DNA from 3 places in the Paenibacillus sp. BR1-192 genome. Region 2 is predicted to be linked to each of the others. Evidence: riboswitches for the same ligand, from Rfam matches in the RefSeq annotation. Region 2 holds a riboswitch; each other region holds the start of a gene.
What was found. Region 2 has a riboswitch for cyclic di-AMP ahead of P0X86_RS02030 (hypothetical protein). Riboswitches for the same ligand answer to the same signal wherever they lie in the genome.
Positions count from the first base shown of each region.

Region 1: it holds a riboswitch for cyclic di-AMP, as region 2 does, so the genes downstream of both, P0X86_RS20005 (C40 family peptidase) here and P0X86_RS02030 (hypothetical protein) in region 2, are expected to answer to the same signal.
Region 3: it holds a riboswitch for cyclic di-AMP, as region 2 does, so the genes downstream of both, P0X86_RS32855 (resuscitation-promoting factor) here and P0X86_RS02030 (hypothetical protein) in region 2, are expected to answer to the same signal.

Region 1 covers NZ_CP120718.1:4,495,778-4,501,405, forward strand. The annotation lists gene P0X86_RS19990 (AraC family transcriptional regulator) at 1-641, shown strand, start outside; gene P0X86_RS19995 (2Fe-2S iron-sulfur cluster-binding protein) at 739-1,128, opposite strand; gene P0X86_RS20000 (stalk domain-containing protein) at 1,353-2,627, shown strand; gene P0X86_RS20005 (C40 family peptidase) at 2,747-3,223, opposite strand; cyclic di-AMP (ydaO/yuaA leader) riboswitch at 3,227-3,360, opposite strand; gene P0X86_RS20010 (hypothetical protein) at 3,623-4,150, shown strand; gene P0X86_RS20015 (ROK family protein) at 4,456-5,409, opposite strand; gene P0X86_RS20020 (copper homeostasis protein CutC) at 5,445-5,628, opposite strand, start outside.
Region 2 covers NZ_CP120718.1:461,542-467,169, forward strand. The annotation lists gene P0X86_RS02015 (transposase) at 186-566, shown strand; partial or broken gene P0X86_RS02020 (proline dehydrogenase) at 817-969, shown strand; gene P0X86_RS02025 (hypothetical protein) at 1,119-1,583, opposite strand; cyclic di-AMP (ydaO/yuaA leader) riboswitch at 1,720-1,892, opposite strand; cyclic di-AMP (ydaO/yuaA leader) riboswitch at 2,432-2,600, shown strand; gene P0X86_RS02030 (hypothetical protein) at 2,730-3,140, shown strand; gene P0X86_RS33255 (potassium-transporting ATPase subunit F) at 3,299-3,367, shown strand; gene kdpA (potassium-transporting ATPase subunit KdpA) at 3,398-5,077, shown strand; partial or broken gene kdpB (potassium-transporting ATPase subunit KdpB) at 5,100-5,628, shown strand, end outside.
Region 3 covers NZ_CP120718.1:7,153,510-7,159,137, forward strand. The annotation lists gene P0X86_RS32840 (AbrB/MazE/SpoVT family DNA-binding domain-containing protein) at 1-43, opposite strand, end outside; gene P0X86_RS32845 (HD domain-containing protein) at 367-1,656, shown strand; gene P0X86_RS32850 (TatD family hydrolase) at 1,753-2,517, shown strand; cyclic di-AMP (ydaO/yuaA leader) riboswitch at 2,723-2,937, shown strand; gene P0X86_RS32855 (resuscitation-promoting factor) at 3,207-4,394, shown strand; gene rnmV (ribonuclease M5) at 4,581-5,126, shown strand; gene rsmA (16S rRNA (adenine(1518)-N(6)/adenine(1519)-N(6))-dimethyltransferase RsmA) at 5,130-5,628, shown strand, end outside.

The DNA of each region.
Region 1 (5,628 bases), 3.2 Mb from region 2:
ATAACCCCGGCATTCCCCATGAGGAGAAATCCATCACGGACGGGCCTTTCAAGGTAATCTATTGCGGCGTGGATTCGCTTCACATTGAAGGGGTGCCTCAGGGGATGCTGCTGCCGGCCTATGTCGAGCCGGTCATATCCTGCGAGAAATACGCTTATAAAGTGGAGAGCTATCTTTCCGAGATCCTCCGCGAATGCGATTCGCAGGTACTGGGATATGAAACGCTGAGCACGAACCTGCTGATGTCATTGATTACCGTGATTTATCGCATCGTGGACGTTAAACACCAATTCCAATCCTTGAAGGGCAAGAATGAAATCGCGCTGCGGACCAAGCACTTTATCGACGCCAACTACACCCAGAGCATCAGCCTCAAGGACATTGCCGATACGATGTATGTCAGCCAGCATTATTTATCCCATCTGTTCAAAAAAGAAGTCGGCGATTCCCCCTTCAATTACTTGATATCCCGCCGGATTGAAGAGGCCAAGCGCCTGCTGGCGGATTCCGAAATGCCGGTGCATGAGGTTGCTTCCCAAGTCGGCTACGGCAACGACAAGTATTTCTCGATGTTATTCAAGAAAATTACCGGTCAAACGCCAAGCTCGTTCCGGGAACAGAGCAAAATGGCCGTGGAGTGAAGGAATTTTCGTTTGTTTTCCTTTCAATAAAGCAGGCAGCCGCAATGGTACGGCTGCCTGCTTTATATATATTACAGTTATATGTCCTTCTATATCGTCAAAAGTATGGAGCATGCTTGATTTTGACGGGGCCGACCGTTTCGATCCTGCTCTGGCATCCGAGACGGTACCCCTCTTCGATTTCTTCCGGATCCAGGCGCCGTTCTTCGGCCAGATTGGGTTCGGACAGATACTCGATTCCCTCCACCACCATGCAGCGGCAGCGCGCACATGTCCCTCTTTTGCAAAAAGAGTTCCAATCCACCTCATTCCGCTCGGCCAAGTCAAGCACCGTCATGCCCAGAACAGGGGCCACGCTGCGCTGAACCTCGCGGCCCGTAAGCTCGATGATTCGGTCCGGCACGGCTTCCATTCTCTCTTCCGCTGCCGGGAGCGACGATTTCTCTCCGCTGTTCCCGCTCTTTTTGTTTTTCCAGAATTTAAACACGCCTTTATCCCCCTATGCATGTACAATCATCAGGTTATGTAGGAATTCCTTCAATTATTATACTGGAAAGTTTAAAAAATCAACATCCCTACTCTTATCGATTCTATGACATCATGCGATTGGAACTCTATGAAAATTTTGCTATACTAGCGTATGCTAGAGCAAATTCCATATTCTATGAGAATCATTCTATTATTTTATTGGGTTGGAGGGAAAACAATAGCATGCTGCATAAACCATTAGGAAAAACAGCCGTCGCTGCCGTTCTTGCCTTATCTCTGCTCGGAACCGCTCCCCATATCGGCCAGGTACAGGCTGCGCCTGACATTTCGGTAAAGCTGGATGACGTTGCGCTTACATTCGATGCAGCTCCCAGGATAGACAAAGGGGTTACTTACGTGCCGTTCCGGACGGTCGGTGAAGCGCTGGGCATTCAAATCACGTGGAACAGCAAGACGCAAACGGTGAAGGCCATTGGCGAGGTGAAAGGTCAAACGACGGAAGTGCTGCTTCAAGTCGGAAGCACGAGCGCAACCGTCAACGGTAAAAAAGTGAAGCTGGCCGCTCCCCCTGTCCAACGGGAAGGTCGCGTTCTGATTCCGCTCAGCTCGTTCAGCAGCCAATTCGGCGTCAATGTCGGCTGGAATCAGGCGACTCGCACGGTCTCCCTCGTGTCGCCGCAGCGCGAAATGCATCTAAGAGCCTTTTATGCTTTGCAATCTTTCCAAGAGCGGGATCTCGTAGCATCCATGAATTCAGTCGCCTTCGGCTGGAGCCGCATTGATCGGGAAGGTCAGTTTACGCTTCAAGGCGACGAGTATCGTCTGCCTGCGGCGGCCGGCGACGTGACTCCGCAATCGATTGTTGCGGATGCAGCGGATCGGGAGATTAAACCGTACCTTATGGTTTACGCTTTGGACGGAAACGGCGAATTAACCAAAGTCCTCAGCGACAGCAGCCTTCGCCAAAAGTCCATTGAGGGCATCACGACCGCGGTGGCGGATAACGGATTCGGCGGCGTGGTGCTTGATTTCGAAGGGCTCGGTTTTAAACTGGATGCCGCGAAGCAGCAGAAGCTGCTTAATGATTACGTCAAGCAATTGAAAGCGGCATTGCCGAGCGACATTGCTCTGTCCTTAGCCGTTCCGCCATTGAACAGCGCCTATAAAGGCTATGATTACAAGACGCTGGCCTCCCTTGCCGATGATCTCATCGTCATGGCGTATCAGTACAATCCGGTTGGCACCAAAGCCCAGGTTCCTGAACCCAACAGTCTGGTGGACCAAGCCATTCAGCAGGCACTTCAGGCAGGCGTTCCTAAGCAGAAGCTCCTGCTCGGCATCAGCTTAAGCAGCGAAACCGCCACATCCGTCGACGATAAGCTCGGCTTGGCCAAGCGCTATGGTCTGAAAGGTGCCGCCTTCTGGCGTCTGGGCTTGTTCCGTTCCTATAATAATGGCATGGAAGCCGCCGTGAATGCCTCTGTCGTAAAGGAATAATCTAGTGAATCCTTTCGCAGAATCCCAAATTATAATCTTCTATAAAAAAGAAAGCCTGACAAGATCATCTCTTGTCAGGCTTTCCGGTTATGTATCGAACTCTAAACTGCTTATTCCAATTAGCTCGCGCTTCCTACCAGTTTAGCATAGTTCTCTTGACTCAATACACGGCGCGCCGTTACATAACGCGGTTCGTAATAGGAGTCGCTAAGCTTGCTGATTCTTACGCCCTTGCTGCTGGAAGCATGCGCAAATTGTCCATCTCCAATGTAAACGCCCGCATGGGAAATGCCGCTTCCGCTTGTATTGAAGAATACCAAATCTCCGACTCTCAGGTCCTCGCGATCCACATGAACCCCGGCTTTAGCCTGACTCTGGGATGTGCGCGGAAGATCCATGTCGAAATTTCTAAACATATACAGAATAAATCCGGAGCAATCAAATCCGCTTGTCGTTGTTCCGCCCCATTTATAAGGCGTTCCTACCAATTGCTTCACTTGATGCTGAAAATTCGGTTGTTGATCAGCATAAGCTGATACGGCACCTGAAGAAAAAATAATTGCAGACCCAAGCAATGTGATGACAAATTTCTTCAAAATATGTTCTCTCCTTCGATGCCTACGGAGTTAGCTAAGGGTTCGGTTGAAGGTTCCCTATACTCTCTATGGTACAAGAATAATTCACCCAAGACGGTTCCCCCGTTTTCACAAACGAAATTCGGCAAAATTCATTAACATTTTGTAACCTTCTCTTAATATAGTATACAAGCAAGGATGCTGTCAATAATATCCTAGAAATCTATCACTATATGTTAATCAATGTCGTATAGGCTGAAAATTTTCATGTTTTTTCATTATGCCATCTCGTTTACTCATGACAATTATGTAACACTCCATCGAACCTCCGGCGACGTTTTGTTAACGGGCATGCAACTTTTTTGCAGTTCGGAACGTTTACATATTCAGACAAGAAATCAAAGAGGTGATCCTTCGCTTATGAGTCAAATCACGATGGCTGAAGCTTTGGCAGTCCGGGCAGCAATCAACCGTCTCATGAATCAATTGATGTCGGAACGCTTGAACAACAGCAGCACGATCATTGAAAAAGGGGAAACGGCGGAGTATCCTGCTCGCAGCGTGGATGCCATTACGGAAGAGATCGAAGCCGCCGCAGCGGATTACAGAAAGCTGGATCTGCTGATGGCAATCTCCAACACGACGCAGACCATTAGTTGGAACGGCTCCGACATGACCATCATGGAGGCGATCGAGCTCGCCAAACAAATGCGCAGCGATATCGGACAGCTTGCCCATCTCGGCTCCCGCAAGAAGCTGGAGCGCCAGAGCGGACGGGGAAGCGGAGATGGCGCCGTAACGCTGTTTAACGTGGCCCTATACGATCCGGAAGCTTATCAGGCGCAGGCGCGCAAGAAGGAACGCGAAGTGACCAGGCTCTCCTCACTGATCGAGCATGCCAACCATACGAGCATGATTACGTTCGACGCATCAAAATACATGGAGTAGCGGAATCCGCCGGCTCCAAGCCTGCAGGCCGCCTCGCGTGCGGGTTTGGAGCCGGCGGATTCCGTCGGCGGGCGGGAAAGTGCGGGCAACCGCTTATTGTTTGTCGGATACAAACAAACCTAATAGGAAACCAAAAACTCGACTCCAGTGAAAACGGATGACGGCTTACGGTTTACGCCTATCACCTGTCACAAGTTACGGACTTCGCTTACGCAAATATGATCGCTCCGTTTCCCGCTCTCTTCATGAATAATCAGAAAGCCGCCCTTGAGGGCGGCTTTTGTTGCCTTTTCTTTACGAATGTATTATTGGAACAAGGCTGCGGCTCCCACCAGGCCAACATCGTCCCGCAGTCCCGCAGGAACGATCTCGTAGGTTCCTAAATAAGACGGCATGACCAGCTTATCCGTCATTTCCCGAAGCTGCGGGAAAAGGAGCTCGCCTGCTCTGCTCACACCCCCGCCAACCACGATGCGATCGGGGTTGAAGCTGTGAATGACGTTAACCAGTCCAAGCGCCATGTAATAAACGGCACGATCGATGACCTCCACTGCGACGGGGTCATGAAGACGTTTAGCCTCGAATACATGCCTGGCGTTCACGCCTCCATCGGCTGCGGCCAGTTCAGAAATAACGCTGGTCTGGGTAAGCATCCGCTGGGATGCTGCCAGGCCGATGGCCGTTCCTGAAGCAAACACCTCCCAGCAGCCATGGCTGCCGCAATTGCACTGCGGACCGCTGGGATCAATGATATGATGCCCAAGCTCCCCTGCAAAGGAATTGCTGCCCAGAAACAGCTTGCCATCCAGCACGATGCCTGAACCGATGCCTGTGCTGAGCGTCACGTAAACCATGTTCGTCGACCCTCGGCCGGCACCTCTTACATATTCGCCCCATGCGGCTGCATTGGCATCATTCAGCACTTGTACTTCCGTATTCAGATCTCGTTCCATCCAGGCTTTGAGCGGGACGTTGGTCCATTCCGGCAAATTCGTGCCGTGAATGACAATGCCCTCCCGGCTGTTAACCGTTCCCGGCGAAGCCATGCCTACGCCTCGAAGCGGGTGGCCGCCCGACACGCTGCGAATCATGTTCGTAATTCTCGCGACCACTTCCTCGGCCGTACGCGCTCCGGCTGTCTCCATTTGCTCCCGGTTCAGCAGCTGTCCTTCGGAATCAAAGAGCGCTGCCGCGATCTTCGTACCCCCAAGGTCAACGCCAACCACAAATTCTTGCTGTTTATTCAATTCGGTTTGCAATTTTTGTTCACCTGTTTCCGATAGGTTTGCTACTTCTATTGATGTAAGCTGTCAGCCAATGATCGCAGCTCAACCGGATCAATGGGCTTCAGCCCTGATCGGCCATACCGGACAGCGGAGCCGAAATGAACCTCGCTCACGCCGGTCTGGTCGATGAAATCGCGTATGATTTCCCACTTCAGGCCTTTCCCGGCCAATATCTTAAGCCCGCTGCCTGCG
Region 2 (5,628 bases):
CGGCCAATTTCGAATATCGCTTTGCCTGCAATACGTTTGTATGCGTTGATTTCGGCGGTTATCGCCTCGGATAACGGTTCCACAGTGTTAAATGATTACCATAGTTTGGCATAGGACACGCTTATCTTTCGCTGGTATAATCGTATTCGCGCATAATGTTAACGTAAGATAAGCGGATGTAAGAGATGACAACAAGAAAAACAAGAAAACAGTACTCAAAGGATTTCAAACAAGAAATGTTTCAACGACTAGCTGCTGGGGAAACACCCGAGGCACTAGCCAAAGAGACCGATGCCGAGAAGAGAACACTTGAAGGCTGGAATACGATTGTCAAAAAACAAGGTAACCTCAGTCAAAAGCCAGAGGCAGAAGAACTACATAGATTAAAAGAAGAAATTTCCGAGCTCAAAAAGGAAAATATTGATCTATTAGAGAAGTGTAAAATGGTTGAAAAAGAGTGGAACTTCTCTAAAGGAGAAATTGAGTTCCTTTCGAACATGTGCGTAGCGTGGCAAGAAAGGTATCAATCACTTCTTATTAAATACAACGAAGACCGCGCCCAATAAGGATGGCGGTCTTTTTCTTCGTTTATATTCGCTTGAACATCAAAGTATCCCGCGATTAATGAACAATTTTCGCAATGTTATATAACTCGGCAACTAACTCCTTGCAAACGCACGATCACTTGGGTAGATTTGGATTATCGTAATACACCGTCATAAATTGACGTGAATATTAATCCTATCGCGCATTATCAATCTCGTTTCTAACGTGGGAATAGCGTAGTGACGACGTTTATAGCCTTCCGCAAGCATACTGCGGATGAACGATCAAGCAGCGCTTGCGCAGGACGGCTACCGTATCCGGTGTTATATGCCTTACGGAACGATGTGGTACCCGTATTTCACCCGGCGCCTGGCGGAGAAGCCCGCCAACCTGATGATGGTGCTCAAAAATATGTTCAAGTGAGCGGGATCCGATTGCAGAACCCCGTCAAAATGCCTGGTGAAATAAGTGGCTTTTTGACGGGGTTCTTCATGGTTTCAAAAAACATCAGGCTGCTTAGAAGTGCCCAATCCAAAGGAAACGGGGACAGTGGCTCTCTGTAGCTGCTGTCCCTAGAAATGATAATACGCCTCCGAGCAATTCATAAGGAAGGAGCGCTCCAGCGGCAGTCCGCCTAACCGCTCTCGGGTGATGTGCCGATGCAGGTTGATCTCCAGATCGGCGAGGGCCGATACAGCAAGTTGCATCCGTGCGGGTCCCCACTGCTGCTGCTTTCGGGCATAGCGAATGGCCTCAGTCACGGACATGCCTCTCAGCCTTGAGAAGACGGATGCCCAGCGGACCAGGTCCGAAAATTCTCTCGTGCTTGGCAGGGCATATTCGACATATCCTGCCGCGTCTTTGCAGCTGACTTTGAACAAGCCGCAGTTCCAGCCATGATCGCTCCATGGGATAAAGCGTTCGGCCGAGCCCCGGTCGAAACGAAATATCTCCATATGGCCGATAGTCTCTTCACCTAATGCAGGCACTGCGGTTTCGATGACGGGTGTAAGCGCTGCCTCGATGAGTTTCGTCATGATTTGATCTACGCTCCTTTATAAGAATGTTATATGCACGGCAAATAGGCCTGGTGAGCAGAGAAACCCCGCTCTCCAGGCCTATTTATGGTTAGAGCCCCAATTCCGGCGGCCGCTATGCCAAAGCTTGGATGGTATTCTCTCTCAACAACGCGCCTACGAGGTTAGCTGACGGATTCGGACTGAGAGCACCCTACCGCTGGGCCCTTCGATCCTAGGCGCAGCGGATTCACCCCATTCACCAATCGAAGACTGGTGACTTTGGTTCCCCCGTCTCCCGGTCTGTCGGGAGCTCGGCGTATCACGTGTTTCGAATAGATGGATGAATCATACGCCGGAGGAAACGAAAAGTAAATGACCGTATGGGACGAATAGATTCCGAAATGTGATGAAAACGGTAAAAGAAAACGCGTACAATCGGCCGTGTCATCTATTATCGTGGCAAAATCTCGGTATCTCGTTGGATTGCGATAAATAAGAGAAAACAAGAGAAATACATAGTATAGAGCAGTATTCGGAAGATAAAGACGAAATACTGCTTGGTTCCTGTTCGACATAACGCCAGATGTGTTTTTGCTCACATTTACATCCTGCAGGGCCGGACGTATGATACGAACTATGAATTGACGGTCATCAACGACCAAGGCATACGGGCAGCCGTTTCATGAAGGTCTAAAGGCAGTGTGAGAGCTGCCCCTAAGCCTTTATGGATCGATGGCGAAGGCACCATGGGCCTTGCTGAGATTTGAAGGTAGAGGCGACTCTCACCGCGTGAACCTCCTGTTGCTGTGCTGTTATGCCCAGTCTGGATGACAAGTCAATGGCTAATAGAATAACATGCTACTCGTTTTTAATTTTCGCTGAGTCCTTGAATGGAAAAGGAACGGGGGAACCAGTCGGGAGATGAACCTGATCTCTCTGGGGTGAATCCTGTAGACAAGATAACGGTCTATGGGTAGGGCGACTCTCACGCCCGAATCCGTCAGCTAACCTCGTAAGCGTATCGAGAGAGGCAACGATTGTCGTGGACTTGGGCCACGGTGTATTTCACCGTGTCCTGTAAGAAGCCTGCGGGAAGAGTTCTTCTCTTTCCGCAGGCTTCTTTGTTGTTGCCTTCTCTTTCTGACCTTAGGAGGAGAAACGAAGATGGAGAAACCACAGGAATTCATCCTGGTATCCGCGCCGAACAAGGCCGGGGAGGAATTCGTCCGCCAGCTGATTCACAAACGTGTTCCGTTTGCGGCTATAGCCAACAACCGGGCTGAGCAGCAGAGGCTGCGAGAACTGGGCTGCAAACCCATCATTTTGATTGATACAAGAGACGAGCAGACCTGGATCATTCCCGAGTTTCCCGTCAGCAAGGTGTTTCTGTTCGAAAGCAGCTTGAATCTGTGCTGCCGCTACTTGCGGATCTGCCGGACATGGACCTCGGAGTCGATTTACGTGATCACCCATTCCGGCAATCCGCGCTTGATATACAAAGGGCTGGGTGCCGATGTGGTGCTTCATACGAATCATCATCAGGTGTCCTTTCTGATGGCATCCGTTATGAGCTAAGCGTTTGGACTGACGCCACAAGAGTTAGGGGAGGTTACATTCATGCAGGATTTAGTTATGGTGCTCATTTTGGGAGGAACCTACGGACTGCTCATGCTGTTTATGTCCTGGTGCGGGCGCGTGGTTTCGGAACCGGAGGCTGATCAGCCGTGATGATCATGTTGATATTCACGATTTTTATTTTTCTCTATTTGATTTATGCGCTGATTCACCCTGAAAAATTCTAGGGAAACGGCTGAAGGAGGAAGGCATTCGTCATGGGCATTTTACAAATTGCCATCGTTATACTCGTTCTGGTGCTGCTGGTCAAGCCGCTGGGAACTTATCTATATCAGGTGTTTCGTTATGAAAGCAATGGTACGGACAGATGGTTCTCCTGGGCGGAGAAACCGATCTTTGCTCTGATCGGCTTGAAAGAACGCAAGGGGATGACATGGAAAGGATATGCCGTCAGCTTTGTGTTAACGAATATCGTGCTGGTTGCGGCGGGCTACTTGATTCTGCGGCTGCAAAAAGTGCTGCCGTTGAACCCGAACGGCATCGGCCATATGGAACCGACCTTGTCGTTCAATACGATGATCAGCTTTATGACCAATACGAATCTTCAGCATTACAGCGGCGAGTCGGGATTGTCTTATCTGGCCCAGATGGCCGTCATTACGATGATGATGTTTACGTCCGCAGCGACCGGGCTGTGCGTGGCGATTGCTTTTATCCGGGCGGTGACCAGCAAGGGCACGACCGTCGGCAACTTTTTTGAGGACTTCGTTAAGGCGCATACCCGGGTATTCATTCCGGCTGCTTTCATCATTGCGATGGTGCTGGTGGCGCTGCAGGTGCCGCAGACCCTGAAGCCTACGCTCAGCGTCACGACGCTGGAAGGAAGCGAGCAGCAAATAGCGGTGGGTCCGGTAGCCGCGCTCGAATCGATCAAGCATCTGGGCACCAATGGGGGCGGTTTTATGGGGGCCAACTCGGCGCATCCGTTCGAGAACCCGTCCCCGCTGACCAATGTGATCGAGATTCTGTCCATGTGGAGTCTCGGGGCGGCGCTTCCTTACACATTTGGTTTGTTCGCGAAGAGCCGTAAGCAGGGCTGGATCATATTCTCGGTAATGATGACCTTGTTTATCGGCTTCCTGTCCTTGAACTATGCCGCGGAAACCAACGGCAACCCGGCATTAAACCAGCTGGGCATCGACGCCTCGCAAGGCAGCATGGAGGGCAAGGAGGTCCGGTTCGGGATCGCCCAATCCTCCCTGTTTACGACGGTGACAACCGCGGCCACGACCGGGTCGGTCAACAACATGCATGATACGCTCACGCCGCTCGGCGGGATTACGCCGCTGTCCCTGATGATGCTGAATTCCGTTTTTGGCGGAAAAGGCGTCGGGCTGATGAATATGCTCATGTACGCGATCCTGGCGGTGTTCCTGGCCGGTCTTATGGTTGGCCGTACCCCCGAATTTCTCGGCAGAAAAATCGAGGCCCGGGAGATGAAGCTGATCGCGATTGTCATTCTGGTACACCCATTGATCATCCTTGCTCCGACGGCGCTCGCGCTCATGACGGATGCGGGACAGGCGGGCATTGCCCATTCGGGCTTTCACGGCATCTCGCAGGTGCTTTACGAATACACGTCATCCGCCGCCAATAACGGCTCCGGGTTTGAGGGCCTTGCGGATAACACGCCGTTCTGGAACATCAGCACCGGACTGGTCATGCTGATCGGGCGCTATATTTCGATGATTGCCCTGCTGGCGGTAGGCGGCTCTCTGATGCGGAAGCAGTGGGTTCCCGAGACGCTCGGAACGTTCCGGACAGATAATAAGCTTTTTGCCGGCATTCTCATCGCGGTGGTCCTGATCATCGGTGCTTTGACCTTCCTGCCTGTGCTGGTGCTGGGACCGATTGCCGAGCATCTGACGATTCGTTAAATAGAAAAGGTGGCCTATTACCATGAATAATACGAGAAAAAAAGCGATGTCCCAAGAGATGGTCCGTCAGGCGCTGAAGGACAGCTTCACGAAGCTGAATCCCGTCCTGATGATGAGAAATCCGGTCATGTTTGTCGTGGAGGCCGGGACTCTGGTTGTGCTGCTTATGACGATATTTCCGTCCTATTTCGGTACCGAGGGCAGTATCGGATTTAACCTGACCGTATTCGTCATCCTGCTGTTCACGCTGCTGTTCGCAAACTTCGCAGAGGCGCTTGCCGAAGGGCGCGGCAAGGCGCAGGCCGATTCCCTTAAGCAGTCGAAGCAGGAAATGACGGCTCGCAAAGTGATGGAGAACGGCGGGGTACAATCCGTGTCGTCCACGGCTCTGCGCAAAGGAGATATCGTGATGGTCGCGCAGGGCGAGATGATTCCCGGGGACGGGGAAGTGATTGCGGGCCTTGCATCCGTTGACGAATCGGCGATTACGGGGGAATCCGCCCCCGTCATTAAAGAAGCCGGCGGCGATTTCAGCTCGGTCACGGGGGGAC
Region 3 (5,628 bases), 510 kb from region 2:
CAAGCTCATCGACTTTCCTTACAATTCCTGTTGATTTCATCATAACTTATAAATGCCCCTCTCGCCATAATTTAAAAAAGTCATAATTCGACATAGTTCTAGTTTTTATGTTATTTATAGTACCAACGATTCCCAAAACAGTCAACCTATATTTTTGAGAAATCGGAACCTGTTTACGAAAGTATAGTGAACAAAAGCCTTATATAGCAACGGAATTACCATAATCGAACCAATTTTCACGACGATTTTGGATTTGTCGATTTGGAAAGCGCGATTTTACGTTATTCGACACAGTTCGACATTAAATGTCAAAAGAAGTGTTTATCGGCTAAAACCAAAGCGTGAACGAGAAGGAGATGAGATGAAATGCATTCACCCATTTCGGAAGAAAAAGTGTTTAAGGACCCCGTCCATAATTACATTCATGTGCAGGACGACATTATATGGCGGTTAATCGATACCCCGGAATTTCAGCGGCTTCGCCGGGTCAGGCAGTTGGGCACTTCTTTCCTGACCTTTCATGGAGCTGAGCACAGCCGATTCTCCCATTCTCTTGGAGTCTATGAAATTACGAGAAGAATCATCTCTCAATTCGAACGGAGAGGGTATTCCGATTGGCCTGCCGAGGAACGGCAAGTTGCGCTCTGCGCAGCGCTGCTGCATGATGTGGGGCACGGACCTTTTTCGCATTCCATAGAAGAAGCTTTTCATATGAACCACGAGGATTGGACATGCCGGATCCTGCTCGGAGATACTTGCGTCAATCGGGTACTTCAGGAGCTCGGTGCCGATTTTCCCGAGAAGGTCGCCTCCGTTATTAACAAAACCTACGATAAGCCAATTGTCATGAATCTGGTCACTAGTCCGCTGGATGCAGACCGGATGGATTATTTGCTAAGGGATGCTTACTATACGGGAGTCAATTATGGAACGATTGATATCGACCGAATCTTGCGGATGCTGCGGCCGTACCGCGATCGGGTCGTCGTGAAGGAATCGGGCATGCACGCGGTGGAGGATTATCTCATGTCGCGGTATCAGATGTACTGGCAGGTGTATTTTCATCCCGTCACCCGAAGCTCCGAAATCATCCTGCGCCAAATCTTTCGCCGGGCCAAGGAGCTGCATGACCGTGGATATGCTTTCCGTTTCATGATCGAGCCGCTGCCTGCGCTGTTTTCGGGGAATATCGGCGTGAAACAATACCTGCGTCTTGATGAAGCCTTGATTCAAACGGCCTTTCTGCAATGGACGGAGGAGGAAGACCCGCTTCTTAGCGAATTATGCGGCCGTTTCATGCACCGAAAGCTCTACAAATATGTAGAAATCGACAACATCGATCTGGAAACCATCGACGGGATCCGCCAAGCGTTCCGCGCCGTGGGGCTGCAACCGGAATATGACCTGGAGATTGATTTTCCAACAGATCTTCCTTATGATAAGGTTCATTCCGATATGCCGCTTAACGAGAAACAGATTCTCCTTCTGGACCGGCATGACGAGCTGAGGGAAATCTCGGAGGTATCCGATATCGTACGCTCGATCAGCGGCATTCATAAAGGGCGGTACCATCTTTATTATCCGGAGGAGAAGGTGGGCCCGCTCCTGGGTCAAATGCCGGAGACGATAGCCGACGTTTTCAAACAACAGCATTAAATCAGGCAAAACAGGACAACCGTTAATCCCCTTGCATTCAACCAACTAATGGAAAATAGACGACATAGAAACGACAGGAAGGAGAGTGTGGATAGTATGCTGTTCGACACGCACACTCATATGGACGCTCCCCAATTCGACGAAGACCGGGAAGCTGCAATTCAGCGGGCGCTTGAAGCCGGCGTTACGCGGATGATCAATATCGGATTTAACCGGGAGACGATCCCGACCACGATGAAGCTGGCTGAGACTTATGATTTTATATATGCAGCGGTAGGCTGGCATCCTGTAGATGCGATCACCATGGAGGATCAGGACCTGGATTGGATCGCCTCTTTATGCAGTCACGAGAAAGTGGTGGCAATCGGGGAGATCGGCTTGGACTATCATTGGGATACGTCCCCCAAGGAAGTGCAGCACCGCGTGCTTCGGCGCCAGATCGGGCTTGCCCGGGAATTGAACATGCCCATTGTCATTCATAACCGGGATGCGCATGAAGATATCGTTAACATTTTGCGTGAGGAAAAAGCCTCCGAGGTCGGCGGTGTCATGCATTCCTTCTCCGGAAGCTGGGAAACGGCCAAAATGTGCCTGGATATGGGATTCCATATCTCGTTTGGGGGGCCGATTACGTTCAAGAATGCGAAGCAGCCCAAAGAGGTTTTGGCAAAGGTTCCGCTTGATCGATTATTGATCGAAACGGACGCGCCTTACCTGACACCTCATCCCTTCCGCGGGAAACGAAATGAGACCGCATATGTAAAATTGGTGGCGGAGGCGGCGGCCGAAATTAGAGGGTTGTCCTATGAGGAATTGGCCCAAATTACCACCAAAAATGCGCTGGAACGATTTGGTATTTAACGAAAACAAGAGCAAAAGCCATGAAAAAGGGAGCATTTTCGATTAATTAAAGTTTTTTAATCAGAAAAGGCGTTGATATTACAATATTTTAACCTTTTACTTGAGAAAATGTGGTTGAATGTCGCTTTACAACCTGCATACAAACAGGATATCATCTTTTCAGTGATAAGAAGCTGCGATGTGCAGATCGCAGCCGAATATTTCATGAACCGTCTCGCTTAATCTCCGAAATTCTGGAGAACGGGGGAACCGATACTGCGGTGCATACTGGTCTGGATGCACGAAGCTGTATTTGATTTCTTTTTCGGGTCTTTGGGGTGAATTTGAAGGATCTCGCCATGAGCGGGCATCCGGATATAGGGCGTCTCTCTTACGTCCGAACCCGACAGCTAACTCCGTAAGCGAAATAAGAGGGGAAATCTCGTGCATACCATTTCCATGATTTCATTCATCAGGAAGCCACGTTAGAGCCTCTAGTACTCTTTCAATGGCTTCTTTTATTTTTGAATAATGGAGACGGGTCCATCATACTCTTGGTAAACAGGAGGTGATGGCAGATGGACGGAAGACGGGAATTGACGCAGGGTGTAGATAGATAGCAGGGCGCCCTGTGAGAAAAATTGCTATAGTCACGTCAAATGCATTCATGCGTTTACCTAGACGGCGGGACTATGAAGGAGGATGGAATAGTGGGCATTTTTCAACCTGAAGAAACCCATGAATCACAATCATCCAGCATGTCTTACGCATTGAGATGGAAGCATGACAATTTGCGTCAACTGATGTTGCTCGGCGCCATGGGTGCCGTTACGGTATCACTTCTCATATCGTTGGTTGTACATGACCAGGCAGGCAAGGAAGTTCAGCTTGTCGTCGACGGCCGGGTCACTACGGTGGAAACACGTGGATCGTTGCTGCAGGAATTGCTGGATGAGCAAGCGATCACGTTGAGTCCCCAAGATCAAATTTCGATGCCCCTGAACGGCGCAATCCGGGACGGAGACCGAATTATTATTGACAGAGCTATTCCAGTCAACGTTACGGTAGGCAGCAAAACCAAAACCATATTTACATCCCAGGATACAGTTGATCATGTACTCAAAGAGGCTGGCGTTACGATCCAGGGTGAAGATATAGTACAACCGTCGCAAGACACGAAGCTGACCAGCAATATGAATATCCATGTCGTTCGCGTCACGAAGCAAAAAGTTAAGGAAACGGAAGACCGCGAATTCCGCGTGATCAAGACGGCCGATCCATCGCTTGAAAAGGGCGATAACCGCGTCATTCAGCGGGGCGAGTCTGGTCTTATGGTGAACCATTACGAGAAGGTCTACCACAATGGCAAGCTGGTTTCCAAGACTAAGGTCTCCCAACAAATCGAACGCAGAACGAAGGATAAAATCATTGCCGTAGGCACGAAAAAAGTGGAGAAGCCTGTTATCGTCCAGGCGGCAGCCACCGATGTAAAAGCTACACCGGCTAAATTGTCCGGCACGAAAAAAGTAACGACCGCCAAGGCTGTTGAGAACAACGTGGTTTCCCGCGCAGGCGTTGATTTTAAATACAAGAAGGTATTGAACAACGTGTCGATGACCGCGTATTCCGCCGAACAGCAAGGAATCGGTACGCGTACCGCATCCGGCACACGCGTTACGGAAGGTCGCACCATCGCCGTTGATCCTAATATCATCCCGATCGGATGGTGGGTTTACATCGAAGGCATCGGCTTCCGCCGTGCTGAAGATACGGGCGGCGCCATCAAAGGCAACAAAATCGATGTCTATTACGATTCGTTGAAATCGGCCATGAATTTCGGCCGGAAAAGCGGCCGCACCGTTTACGTGATCGGTCCGGTTAAACCTGAATTGAACTAGACGCATGAATTCCAATTTACTTTGCCATTCTAATGCTATACTATTTAGCTTATAATATATGATGATCAAGAAGAGGGAATATTTCCTCTTCTTTTGTTTTGTTAAGACCGGAGTAATCAAGGCTAAACGGGTTGAGCCTTAACGTTGTACAGGCCTGCTCTGCTTGGGAAGGAAGAGAACGAACGCATGATTAAAGAAGTGATTGTCGTGGAAGGCAGGGACGATACCGTTGCCATTAAACGGGCCGTAGAAGCCGACACGATCGAAACCGGCGGTTCAGCGATCAACAAACAAATCCTGAAGCGCATAGCGCTTGCCCAGGAGCGCAGAGGCGTTATCATATTGACGGATCCTGACCATGCGGGTGAACGAATCCGCAAAATCGTGGATCAGGGCGTACCCGGCTGCAAGCACGCCTTCATTCCGGAAGCGGATGCTACCCGGAAAGGGGATATCGGAGTGGAGAATGCCTCGCCAGAGGCGATACGGCGCGCGCTGGAGCGGGTCCACACGTCTTTTGAGGGTGCAGAGAGCCTGATCAGTTTGGAGGATATGCTGGAGGCAGGATTATCGGCTCACCCGGAGGCTGCGGCAAGACGGATGGCGATGGGTAATTTGCTGGGCATCGGATACTGCAACAGCAAGCAGTTCCATAAACGATTGGCCATGTTTCAAATATCGCGGGAAGAATTTCTGGCAGCACTTGCACAGCTGGAAGAAGGGGGCGTTTAGCTAATGAGTCGGATCGAGGATATATCAACACCAAGACGGACGAAGGAGATCATCTCGCGCCATGGATTCTCCTTCAAGAAGAGTCTAGGCCAGAACTTTCTCATCGATCAGAATATTTTGTATAAAATCGTGGAAGCTGCAGGACTGGATGAAGATAAAGGCGCGCTCGAGATCGGACCTGGCATCGGTGCACTGACGGAGAAGCTGGCGCAGACGGCAGGAACCGTCACCGCGGTCGAAATCGATCAGCGCCTGATTCCCATCCTAAGGGAAGTCCTGGAGCCCTACGGGAACGTGAGGGTTCATCATGGGGATGTGCTGAAGGTGGATCTTCATGAGCTGTTCCGTCAGGATTTCGCGGACGTATCGAAGGTAAGCGTGGTTGCCAATCTGCCGTATTACGTGACGACGCCGATTCTCATGAAGCTGCTGGAGGAGAAGCTGCCGCTGGAGAACATCGTGGTGATGATTCAGAAGGAAGTGGCCGAACGGATGGCCGCTG